DNA from 4 places in the Prochlorococcus sp. MIT 0801 genome. Region 4 is predicted to be linked to each of the others. Evidence: predicted binding sites of a transcription regulator. Region 4 holds the regulator's gene; each other region holds the start of a gene.
What was found. Region 4 encodes NtcA, which controls nitrogen genes in cyanobacteria. Its sites were predicted from a motif close to GTANCNNNNGNTAC; they were not measured.
Positions count from the first base shown of each region.

Region 1: EW15_RS10570 (DUF4278 domain-containing protein) is a predicted target of NtcA. The motif match lies at 1,250-1,263, and genes of this name have one in related genera.
Region 2: EW15_RS07180 (circularly permuted type 2 ATP-grasp protein) is a predicted target of NtcA. The motif match lies at 1,391-1,404, and genes of this name have one in related genera.
Region 3: EW15_RS10115 (ferredoxin--nitrite reductase) is a predicted target of NtcA. The motif match lies at 1,907-1,920, and genes of this name have one in related genera.

Region 1 is NZ_CP007754.1:1,126,952-1,130,168, reverse strand. It holds gene EW15_RS06110 (hypothetical protein) at 1-21, shown strand, start outside; gene EW15_RS06105 (hypothetical protein) at 106-327, opposite strand; gene EW15_RS06100 (hypothetical protein) at 622-837, shown strand; gene EW15_RS06095 (DUF1651 domain-containing protein) at 840-1,103, shown strand; gene EW15_RS10570 (DUF4278 domain-containing protein) at 1,347-1,523, shown strand; gene EW15_RS06090 (tetratricopeptide repeat protein) at 2,561-3,217, shown strand, end outside.
Region 2 is NZ_CP007754.1:1,322,288-1,325,504, forward strand. It holds gene EW15_RS07180 (circularly permuted type 2 ATP-grasp protein) at 1-1,339, opposite strand, end outside; partial or broken gene EW15_RS10620 (DnaB-like helicase C-terminal domain-containing protein) at 1,759-1,893, opposite strand; gene EW15_RS07185 (glycosyltransferase family 4 protein) at 1,974-3,086, shown strand.
Region 3 is NZ_CP007754.1:1,890,507-1,893,723, reverse strand. It holds gene EW15_RS10115 (ferredoxin--nitrite reductase) at 159-1,820, opposite strand; gene EW15_RS10110 (CbiX/SirB N-terminal domain-containing protein) at 2,055-2,867, shown strand; gene cobA (uroporphyrinogen-III C-methyltransferase) at 2,864-3,217, shown strand, end outside.
Region 4 is NZ_CP007754.1:296,991-300,207, forward strand. It holds gene dcd (dCTP deaminase) at 1-361, opposite strand, end outside; gene EW15_RS01525 (cob(I)yrinic acid a,c-diamide adenosyltransferase) at 362-913, opposite strand; gene ntcA (global nitrogen regulator NtcA) at 1,331-2,008, shown strand; gene EW15_RS01535 (DUF3084 domain-containing protein) at 2,064-2,990, shown strand; gene EW15_RS01540 (hypothetical protein) at 2,991-3,217, shown strand, end outside.

The DNA of each region.
Region 1 (3,217 bases), 830 kb from region 4:
AAAGGTTGTGATTGTTGTTAAAACACCTCAATTCGTTTCCAAATCAAAAGTCAGTTAGTTAATTATCCAGTTACCCCTATTAGGCATTGGTTTTGATACTTTTCCTTATTTGCCAATTAAGCACAAGTAACGAGGAATACCCGAACTTTTTTTGTACTCCTTACCTTGTTCCTCGCATTGCGACATGTTTTTCATTTCTATTTTTTCTATACCGTAGGTGCTGTTTTGAAGGATCAACCAAAAACTTTCAGCTTGTGCATTCTTAGCTGTAAAAAATAAAGCTGATGTGAAAAACAGCAAATAGTGTTTCATAAATCTTCTTCTCATAACTAACTCTATCTAGAATTAAGCCCTGCTTGAGGAGGGATTTCCTCTTTTCACCCGTACTGGTTAGCCCTACCAGAACCGACCTGTAGTAATGGATAATTCTTGTTAGTTTCTTACCAATTTCTCGATTTAAACCAAAAAGATTTTAGCTATGCCAGCAATTAACAAAATTACTGCAGCTAAACTATTAGTCTTAATAAACCTTCCCGTTTTTCTTTTAATAGCAGGTGTTTACCAAATTGGCTCTGCGGTAATAGTTTAGATAACTACTTTACATAATATTTTTTATTAGTTATGGGCAAATGGACTCCGTCACAAAAGCAAAAGTCAGGTTTAATTAGCAGAACATTCGATTTCTTTATTGATGAATTAGCTGAATTGCAGGAGGAACTCGATTGCCCAGATGAATTCATATGTGATTTTCTTGAAATTGTCAAAAATCGTTGGTCACCAGATAGTTGTCATTCAAAGGCAAGACAGCATAAAAGAGATAATCCAAGCTCCTACTAAAAATGCAACATGAAAGTTGGCTTGTGAAGAAAGATCGTGTCTGGGCAATGAGGTTTTTTCAAGACAAACACTCTGATGAAGACGGAACTACATATATGAGGGTTCACTACGCTAGCTGTAGGCTTGGATTCCTACACGGTATTACTCCTCATGTTGAGTTACATGAAAGTGAGAAATTAACTTATGAAAAAGCAAGAGACCTATGGAGGTCTTCAGTGGAAACAGAGTGGGAAGTTTCTGAGAAACCTTTATGGAAGACCCTTTAGAACTGATGAAAAAATATTTTTAGTCTAATTCTCCGTTAATTTAGATATGCACAAAAAAATTAATGAGAAATTTGAGTACATACCACTAGATGGTTTTGTATCGTGATGAACTACATGGGCCATCTATACGTAACATAATATTTTTTGTAGCAACCGCTACCAAAACGTTCAACTCGCTACATTGCGAGCCGCATCTCGATTTAAGCCAAGGAACGGGGACTTAAATCAACATTCGGAGTATGGATGATGACAACTCTTCTTTATCGTGGACAAAACTATGTCCAGCACAAAGAGCATAAAGCACAAAAAGATTGTGTTGAGCTCACTTACAGGCGTAATCACTACAACACATGCAGAAGTGATGCTAGATCTGAGCTGAATTCCCAATTGTCTTATCGTGGTCACCGATATCAGCATTAGCTAGAAAACTATTTTTATGAGGCCCTGTTTCGCAGGGCCTTTTTTTTTGCCTAAATGAATCTTCTTTCGATCTAACAGCTATTAACTTTTACAGCGTTTCCTTTTTGTTAGCCCTCATAAAATTTGCAAGTGGATGCTGTTGGATGGCTTATACATTCTTTGTCCCAGAACTCTTCTCTCGTTTCATTGGGAACCGTGTAAGAGAAGTCATGCATTGTACGAATATCACTTAAAGCATTTATGATCATGTTGATAGGAGTTTTAAGTTTCATAATCCTCCATGTGGATAAATACGTTCTAACCTACCTTGCTGATTTTATACACTTCGGCTTTTACTCAAGTTGAATTTACAGGTATTTAATTAGTGAATTTAAGATGAATTTTGCATCAAAGGATATGCTCATAGATTTACTAAGTTGTTGATCTGTACTGCACGCTTCATATCACTCAAAATAATCAATTAATTGCCTTATCGTCTATGGAGTTGCGATGAAATGAAAACCTTGGTCTTTTTCTTGCTCTAGTAAATGAAACCATCGAACATTAGTCCTAATAATTAGAGGCAACTGATTAGCTCTCTACATTGTTTAGAACTTTGAAAAAGACATTAACTATTACATGTGTTTTGAGAACGAGATCAGGAAAAAAACGAATGTAATGTAATTGCACTAATTACATTTTTAAGATGGGTGAATCATTATGGAAAGCATTTTTCGGTTTCATTGCTCTGGGTATCTCTCGTATAGCTATTGTTTTGATGAGTTTCTCTTATTATAAGTAACTTGATTTCATACTCTTTAGTTGGCAAATGAATTTTATTACTTTAATAACTAAAACAAATCGTTGTATTAATTGAGATGGCTTAGTAAATAATCAAAAAAGTGACTTCTTTTTAAAACATAAAAATTTCTAAGATGCTTCTTTTTTGAAATCAGAGTGATAGTATATATTAATAGACATAAAGGTGGTGAAGAAGTCACATTCATAATTATGAAAGCTATCAAAAAAATACTCACCTTGAAAATAAAAAAGTAATAGTGCAAATATTTCTAGTTCCATTATGTGCTGGGAAGATTAAAGAAAATTCTTCTTTTTCTACCAGTAATTCAAATCAAAAAATAAAAGAGCAAGCTATTCTTTTCCATAAAAAAGGGGAAATTATAAAAGCAATTAAGTATTATCAATATCTTATTGATTCAAATTTTAAAGATCCACGTGTATTTTCTAATTATGCAATTATATTGTACGATATTGGTAAATTAAAAGAAGCTGAAGAATTAGTTCTTTCAGCTATTGAAATTAAGCCGGATTTGGCTGAGGCTCATAATACTTTAGGAAATATATTCAGAGATCAATCCAAATTAATTGAAGCTGAAAGATCATTTAGAAAAGCTATTGAAATCAAGCCAAGTCTTGGTGGTGCTTATAGTAATTTAGGCAATGTATTGAGCGATCTGGGGAAACTAAAAGAAGCAGAATTAAATACAAGAAAAGCTATTGATTTAAATCCTAATTCTCATACCGCACTTTCCAATCTGGGAAGTACCTTGATTGATCTTGGCAAATTAAATGAAGCAGAAAAATCTCTTCGAAAAGCTATTAAAATTGAACCTAGGTTTGCAGAAGCTTATTTCAATCTTTCTTTTATTGAACTACTAAAAGGTGATTATAAATCAGGTCAAGAACACTATGAA
Region 2 (3,217 bases), 900 kb from region 4:
CAGGACTTACCCAAGTATTCTTTCCTCTAAGAATATATGGTCTTAAATCAACATGACATGGGTATACTTCACCATCACTTAGTGATGGGACCGTAGACAAATCTAGAGTTGGTTGAGCTATATAATTTCTTGGATTAGCTTTGATTTTAGCTGAAAATTTATCAATATCTATTTGAGAAGAATGTGGACCTATTAACATTCCATATCCGCCTGCTTCAGAAACGCTTTTAACAACTAGGTAACGGAGGTTCTTAATTACATAATCAAGATCTTTTTCCCTTGCACATACATATGTTTTAACATTATTTATTATTGGCTCCTCTTTTAAATAATATCTAATCATATCTGGTACAAAAGTATAAATTAATTTATCATCTGCTAATCCTGTACCAGGAGCATTTGCGACAGCCACTCTACCCTTACTCATCACATCAAGAAGACCTGGGACTCCAAGCATTGAGTCTTTTCTAAAGAATTTAGGATCTAAAAAATCATCATCTATTCGACGATAAATAACATCAATTTTTTTTATCCCTGAGGTGGTTCTCAAATAAACATTATCATTCTGACAAACTAAATCACTTCCTTCAACTAATTGAACTCCCATCTGTTGAGCCAAATAACTATGCTCAAAATATGCACTATTAAAAACTCCAGGAGTCAATAAAACAACTTTTGGATTATCAGTCCAAACTGCCAATTCCTGAAGTGATTTCAATAAATATGATGGGTAATCATCAATAGGTCTAACAATCCTGCCAGCAAAAAGGCTAGGAAAAATTCTTTTCATAACTAATCTATTCTCCAAGAAATATGCAACTCCTGAAGGGCACCGAAGATTGTCCTCTAGAACGAGCCAGTCTCCTTTTCCATCTCTAATTAAATCTAAGCCAGACACATGGCACCATTTCCCTAATGGCAACACAAATCCCTGCATTTGTGGCCGCCAACCATCAGAACTCTCTATAAATTCTATTGGGATAATCCGATCTTTTATTATTTGCTGTTTGCCATAAACATCAGATAAAAATAAATCTATCGCTTCAAGTCTCTGTACAAGTCCTCTTTCTAGCTCTAACCATTCAGAGGCACCAATTACTCTCGGCAAAGGATCAAAAGGAAGAATCCTTTCAGAACCTTTGTTACCGGAGTCGTTAAGACGAAAAGTTGCTCCATGACGTAGAAGTAATTTTCTAGCAATTTCATGACTTACATTTAACTGATCTAAACCTATCTTTTTTAAAGATGAAAGAAGAGGCTCAAGGGATTTTCTAGGAGAAAAATCTTCAGAAGAAAAATATTCATCATATCCCTTTTTAGGTTGATAATCTGTAAACATATCAACCTCCAATTAGTTAATTAAATATGAATCAAGCCAGCAATTATTCAGGTAGCTAAAAATACAAAAAAGAATTTAAATATCTCTAATTAATGATTTAAGTATATTTAAGTACAGTTCTTGCATGATCTTCCTTTATTTCCTCAAGGATCTGAAGCATTGATCGAACTAAAGGTTATGCATGTTTAGAGAGAAAATAACTAAAAAAGATTTCTAAAATAATTCGAAGGTTAGGATAGAATCTTATTAAGAAAGCTGAGAAACCTTGATCTAAATATCCCACTATACGTTAAATAAAAACGCCAGCACGTCAATTGATATCAATTGCTTAAGAGCAAAAATCGCGGTTAAACGAAAGTTAGAGCAATTCAAAGAGACATAATTGAGAAGATATATCCATGATTAATTCACTCAAAGAATTCTTTACTCATCTCTAGGCTAAAAACACAAATCAGAATATCATGCAGTCGAGCTACATTTTTTGCAAAATTCAGAACGACAAAAGTTTTCCACATTGCTGGTCTTCCTGCAACAATAATTAAGTCACTTCTTTTGTGGACCTTAGCTCAGTTTTTTATTTTTTAAATTACTGATTTCCAAATCCACAATCAGATTCTTCGTTAGTTATCAGACAATGAAAATAGTTTTTTTTGATCCTGTTCATTGGGACTATAGTCCTGTTACACCATACCAAAAGCCTTTAGGAGGTACACAATCGGCTGTATGTTATTTGTCAACAGCTCTCTCAGAATTAGGACATCAAGTATATCTTATCAACAATATTAGCAATTCCAAAGAGATAAATGGTGTTAATTGCCTAAATGTTCGAAGTAATGATGAATATTTAAAAGAGATTATTAATAGTTCTGATATTTGTATAGTTATTGCTCTTCCATCTTTAGTAAATGGACTTAAATCTCTATTTACTGGTAAAGTTAAATTCTTTCTTTGGTGTCAGCATTCCTACAATCAGCCAGTACTAGAAAGTCTTTATTCGAGTGAAGTAAAGAAATCATGGGATGGATATATTTTTGTTAGTAATTGGCAAAGGGATAAATTTTGTTCTGTATTCGCTTTAGAAAAAAACAAGACTTTTATACTTAGAAATGCTATATCCCCTCTGATTTATAATTTATTTGATAAAAAAGAATCTATTTCTAAATCAAAAAAATTAGAAGATACTATTTTTTATAGTAGTACACCTTTTCGAGGTCTGGATATATTAATTGATGTATTTCCTTCTATAAAAAAAAAATTACCTAAGGTTAAATTGAAAGTATTTTCCTGTTTAAAAACATATCAAATAGATAAAGATAATGATAATTATCTTTATCTTTATAAGCAATGTGAAGCAATGAATGGGGTCGAATACATAGGATCTTTATCTCAGTCGGAACTGGCACCTCATTTAAAAAAAGCCAGTATATTAGCTTATCCTAATTCATTTGAAGAAACATCATGTATATCTGTCATGGAGGCACTAGCCAGTGGATGTGCTGTCGTAACAAGTGAGTTAGGTGCTCTTCCTGAAACAAGTTCAGGTTTTGCATCTTTAGTAAAAGGCAAACCAGGTTCAGATCAATATAAAAAAAATTTCATAGATGAAATAGATAAAACATATAAATTATTTAAAGGTGATGATTGTTTTTTAGATAGGAAATTAAGAAATCAAGTTGATTACTTTTTGTTAAATAATAATTGGGAAAGAAGAGCGCAAGAATTAATTGAAATAATACAGGATTACTAATATCATTTATGGTTAAATTAGAGGGGGTTATTCTAACTTATTTTTCTTATTAGTTATATTTTATCCTGTCATGTAGATTCCAATATTCCCATAGGTTAAATTAAATAATGAACTTTTTCATCCTTCGACTA
Region 3 (3,217 bases), 340 kb from region 4:
GCCATTAGCTCGATTAATCAGCGGTTTATCTTTACCAAGGTTGTTAAACCAATTCATGAAACGAGAAATAGAATCTTTAGGTAAGACGTAGCTCATTTGAGAAGTACTTTGAGTCATAAATTTAAAAAGTTAGAAAAATAATTTTTTATAAAATCGAATTAATTGCTAATTCGATTCATAAATTTGGAAAAGATGTCGTGGCTGCCATTAGCTCGATTAATCAGCGGTTTATCTTTGCCAAGAGGACTAAACCAATTCATAAATCGAGATAATGAACCAGATTTTTTACTTAAAAATATTTTTTCTTTTGCATCAAAATCTGAAATAAGTAAATCTTTTAGTACATCTTTTAATTCATCTTGAGGGACAGATTTTTTTATTAATTCTCCTAATTTATAATTAGGCCCTTGTGATCCACCAATGCTTATATCATAAGCTTCAACGGTTTTTCCTTCTTTGTCTTTAGCTTTTTTGCCCGTTAAACCAATTCCTCCCATATAGGCTTGACCACAACTATTAGGACACCCAGTCCAATGAATCTTTAATTCGTCTTTCAAATCTAATTCTTTGTCTAATTCATGCGAGATTTTTAAAGCTTGATCCTTTGTATTTGTTAGAGCGAAACCACAATAGGTATTTCCAGTACAAGAAACAGTACCTGCTGCAATAGTTTCTGGTTCTAATGGAAACTTTTGTAAGATAGATTGCTCCTTAAATTCTTCAATTAGATTTGTATCTATACCAGTAATAATAATATTTTGATCTTCGGTAAGTCTTATTTCTTTATCACCAAAATTCTCACATATATTTGCTAGATCTTGTAAATCTTCAGCCAAAAGACGGCCTACTGGCACATGAATTCCTGCAAAATATTTACCTTCTTGTTTTTGAGAATGAATTCCAAAAAATGACCTTGGTTTATCTGAAAATATTGAGCCTGGATCTTCTTTTAATGTTCCATATTGTTTTTCGATAAGATCTCTAAATGTTTCAATGCCAATTTTATCTAAATAAAATCTAAACCTACCTTTAGGTCTTATATTACGTTCCCCATTATCTCTCCATAGGGATAAAATAATTGATGTTAATTCATAAATTTTTTCTTCTTCAACCCAGGCATTCAACGGAACTGCATATTCATTCATTACTGATGAAAGTACGCCTCCAATCCAAACACTAAAACCTAAAACCCCATTAATTTTAACTGGATGAAAAATTAAATCATTATGTAAAAGAAAATTATCCTTAGAGCCTGCTATAGCTGTGTTCCATTTCCTTGGAAGATTTGAAAATTCTGAGTTTCCCTTACCATCATTAGTTAAATGGTCTTGCATTTTTGATGTATATATTCTTGTGTCTATAATCTCTTCTGGATCAACTCCAGCGATGGGATTTCCAGTAACATTTCTTGGATTATCAAATCCAGATTGAGTTGTTGATATGTTTACTTTTTTTAACCTATTTAATATCTCAGGCAAATCACTAATCAAAACACCTCTAAGTTGTATATTTTGCCTAGTTGTTATATCACAACTTCCATTCTCTCCATATCTCGCAACAATTGATGCAATTACCTTTAATTGTTCTGCATTGATTATTCCATTAGGTATTCTTAACCTTAACATAAACTTTCCAGGGGTTTTGGGTCTCCAAAACATCCCATACCATTTCAATCTTAATTCTAAATCAGTTTTATCCATTTGCTCCCATCCCATTTCAGCAAATTTGTCTATATCCTTTCCGATTTCGAGTCCATCCTTAGCAGCTTTATTTTTTTCAACTTGATTTAGTTTTTTGCCTTCGAGATAGTATTGAACCATTGGTATTGAGACTTGACATTTATAATTAACCTTTAAAATCTAAACTTTAGATGTATCAGTTTTTACCAAATTTTTTATTTATTTTGGTATCATTCAATACATCCTGTTTATCCATTTAATTGATTAATTGGTTTCATAATTTCTCATTTAGTATTGGCGTCCAATTTCTCCGAGGCTTCTAATCGCTCCACTTTTGAGCATTTCCCAAACCTCTTTCATAGCAAAGAGGTCTCTATGAAAAGTACTTTTGAATCTTTTTCTTCCTCTGTATTGAGTGTTTCTTCGATCAACCCCCTCTCCTCGCCTGAAATTATTTGTTCTCGAGTATCTAGAATTTCTCATCATCTCAATTTTAATAAATTAGCTGAAAGTACTAATACATCTTCAGATGTCCATCAAAAGTTGTCTTTGTTACCAAATAGAATTAATTGTGAGCCTCCTCACCATTTACATTTACTAGTGCATGGTTCTAGAGGTGGTGAGATACATCCATCTCTTCTTTCTTTGGTTGACCAATTAAAAAGGCATAAAAATCGCTCTGTTTCAATAGAGGCTTTAACTGATGACAATCCAGAGCAAATTGACATCGGTAATAGATCAGTGTTTTTAGTTCCTCTTTTTTTGTTACCTGGAAGTCATGTTTGTATTGATGTACCAAAAATATTTAAACGTTTGCAAGAAGAGGGACAAAATATAAAATTGTTTCCTTTCCTAGGTTCTTTTATACCATGGCTATCATTAATAGATGATCTGATAACTAGTCAGAGTCCTTTTCTTAAACCTGCGTTGATTCATCACCCTGTCTCTTCAGATACTTCAGATGTTTTTCTTAAGTCCTTAGAAAAATTCCTAAATATTCCTCTTTATTCATGGTCTAGATGGAATCAAGATACTGTTAAAAAGGAGAAGAATTATCTTCCTATTCCCTATCTTTTGACTCCAAACAAAAATGTAGAAATTGATAGTAAAGGAGAGCAGCTTAAATCTTTGCTTGAGATTGATATTATTCATCGTGGTCTTGTTAATATTTTGGGTAACTTGCCATGAATACAAATCAGTTTGGCACTGTGCATCTTGTCGGAGCAGGTCCTGGTGATCCCGATTTATTAACAGTTAAAGCGCAAAAACTAATTAGTAAATGTGATGCGCTTGTATACGACTCTTTAGTTCCTATAGAGCTACTTGAATTAGTTTCTTCAAATTGTCAACTTCATTCAGTGGGTAAGAGGCGTGGTCATCATTCGGTTCCTCAGAGGACAACGAATGATATTTTATTTGATTTAGCAAAGAGTTATTCTTGTATTGTTAGATTAAAAGGTGGTGATCCATTTTTGTTTGGTAGAGGTGCGGAAGAAGCTTCTTATCTTCATAAAAAAGGGGTTCCAGTACAAGTAGTA
Region 4 (3,217 bases):
TTTTCCCAAGGCAAATAACTGTAATATTTGGCGGTACTTTCATTTTTTCTAATGCAACACCAAGGCCGTAAGAGTGAGCAGGTAAAATAAAATATTTACCATCTTTGTCTTCTTTCAAATCTGTGGGTTCTAAATTGGCAGGATTAAACTTTTTCGGATTCATTACTGTTCCAGGGACATGCCTAAAAATCAAAAACTCTTTAGAAGAGAGACGCAAATCATATCCATATGATGAGCAACCAAAGCTTAAAACAGGAGATTTTTCTGATTCCGGCTCAAGATGTCTTATTAGCTTTTCTTGAAAAGGTTCAAGCATTCCTAATGAAGCCTGTTCAGCAATCCAACGATCGTTTTTTAACATTTAATTGCAGCGTAATTCAGTGATTTGATCAGCCATTTCAATTACTTTAGGCGGGATTGATGGTCCTGTAAGAATAATATCTGTGGATGATGGTCGATTATTTATCAAGAAAATTAAATCATTTTCTTCAATGAAACCAAGACTAATAGCCATTCCAATTTCATCAAGAATGATTTTATCTATTTTTTTTTCAATTAAACGTGCTTTACAAAATTCCCAAAGTTCTTTGATCGCTTTTTCTTCATATTTTCTCTTTAAAGATAAATGTTCTTCCAATATTTTTTCTGGTAAGCACGTTTCAATTGCTGGTCTTAACCACTCAAGTCGCCCGCAAAGATTGATAGCTCCACTTGGCCCTTGATTGACTCCACCTCTCAAAAATTGTGCTATTAAAACCTGGCTTCCTAATCCTGCAGATCTAATTGCCTCACTAAGAACAACAGAAAAACTGCCTCTGAAAGTAGAAGTATGGATTTGAACTTGGCCTTGTGTCGCAACTAGTTGTAAAGGCTTTTTAATGGGGGTAGGCCTTAGAGACGTCTCTGTTGACATAGATGAACCCCTTTGTTGAGCATTAATACTCGCTCGTGCATTCATATTGATTTTGATCAGAATGTCTTCAAATTAATCTAGCGGCATAAAATTTCTAATCAACCAATTGAACACTATCTGTGGTGTATGGAGTAAGAATAATTGGTTCTCAAAACTATTAAGGCCCCAAAAGCGATTCAAAAAAAACAGGAGAAAGTAGTTTTTCATACCTTTTGAAAAAATAGTCGCAATTTTTTGAGTGAAAAAAAGATAGAATTTCCTGAACGAACAGCCTTGTATTAAAGACTTAGGTTCAAAAAAGTCGCCATGGCTACATATCGTTTTTTCTCGACTTATTAATGTTCTCAGAACAGTTAATTAAACATGGTCACCTCCTATCGTGGCTTTACTCGTTTCAACCAACCAAGAAATAGCCAGATGGTTGGTAATTCATCTTCTCCATTGCCGCCAAATAAGTCTCTCTTAGATGTAATTAAATCTTTGGAGGGATTCTCTACTGAAACAGTTGATAGGTCAAAAACTATTTTTTTTCCTGGTGATCCTGCAGAAAGGGTTTATTTGATAAGACGTGGTGCAGTTCGATTGAGCAGAGTCTATGAAACGGGCGAAGAAATTACTGTTGCTTTGTTAAGAGAAAATAGTCTGTTTGGAGTTTTATCTTTATTAACAGGACATAGATCAGATCGTTTTTATCACGCAATTGCCTTTACTCGTGTGGAGCTCGTTTCTGCCCCAGCCACATCAGTAAGGAATGCAATCGAGCAAGATGCCTCTGTTGGGCTGCTACTTTTACAAGGTTTATCAAGTCGGGTACTTCAAACTGAAACAATGATTGAAACTTTGACTCATAGAGATATGTCTTCTCGTCTTGCAAGCTTTTTACTTGTTTTATGTAGAGACTTTGGCGTGGCTGGGGAAAAAGGAGTCACAATTGACTTGAGACTCTCTCATCAAGCCATTGCTGAGGCCATAGGCTCAACCAGAGTTACTATTACACGACTACTTGGTGAGTTGAAAAGTTCCTCCTTATTGGCAATAGATAGGAAGAAAATAACCATATTTGATCCAATAGCGCTTGCGAAAAGATTTAATTGAAGGCCATTGCATACTAAGGTTTAAGAGGTTTGATTAATTCTTCTTCTTTCTCTCTGTGACTGTCTGGCTGAAAATTCTTTTACTATTAATCCTGGGTGGAATACTTTCTACTCTAGGTGATCGCTTAGGTACAAAAGTTGGCAAAGCGCGTTTAAGTATATTTAAATTAAGACCAAAAAGTACCGCTGTATTAATAACTGTTTTTACTGGAAGTATTATTAGTGCTATTTCATTTGCAACTATGGTTATATTTGATAGAGATTTAAGGGTTGGATTATTTCAGTTAGAGGATATTCGAGAAAAGATTATAGAGAGTGAAAAAGAATTAAAAAAATTAGAGAAAAATTTGTATGCTTTTAGGAGTGGGAATGTAGTAATTAGTAGTGGTCAAACTCTAGTAACTAAGACTATTAAATTAAATAAAACGAATGATATTAAAAAAATTATAGAAAGTATATTACAGCAAGCAAATTTTTATGCTTTTAATTTAGTAAAAACAAATCAATCTGAATATCGAAGAATATTATTAGTTCGTAAAGATGATATTGAGAAACTTGAAAAAAAGATAGCTGATAATAGAAGTTGGGTCGTTAGGATTAAATCAGCAGGAAATATACTTAGAGGTGAAAATTATGTTTATGCATTTCCTGAAGTCACATTAAATAAAATGATTACAAAGAAAGGTGAAGTTATTGCGATAGAAAATATATCTTTATTAAAATCAGATTCTGAAACTATCAGTAAGAAGATTAATCTTTTAATGGCTTCAACTTTAGCTGAGGTTAGGCGTCGAGGATCATTAAGTTCTGAGTTGAAAATTAATGCTAATCAAATTAATAATTTAGGAAAATATCTAGTTAGTAAAAAAAAGGGAGATTTCCAAATTATTACAAGGGCTCTTGATGATAGTCAAAGTGCTGAAAAAGTCTCCGTATCATTGGAATTAAAATCTCTAGCAAAATCTATACTAAACAAGAGTTAAATGAGTCTTTATATATCCATAGATCCTGGAATGAAAAAATGTGGTTTATTATTGGCTGATATTCAATCCGGAAAAGTTATTGAGGCAGGTGTAGCTTCATTAAATAAATCTTCTGATTTAGTTTCTCGATGGAATGAAGATTACGACATTATCAATATAATAATTGGTGATGGAACTAATTGTAAGTATATAGGGAATAAATTAAAACGAAATAATTTTTTGAATAT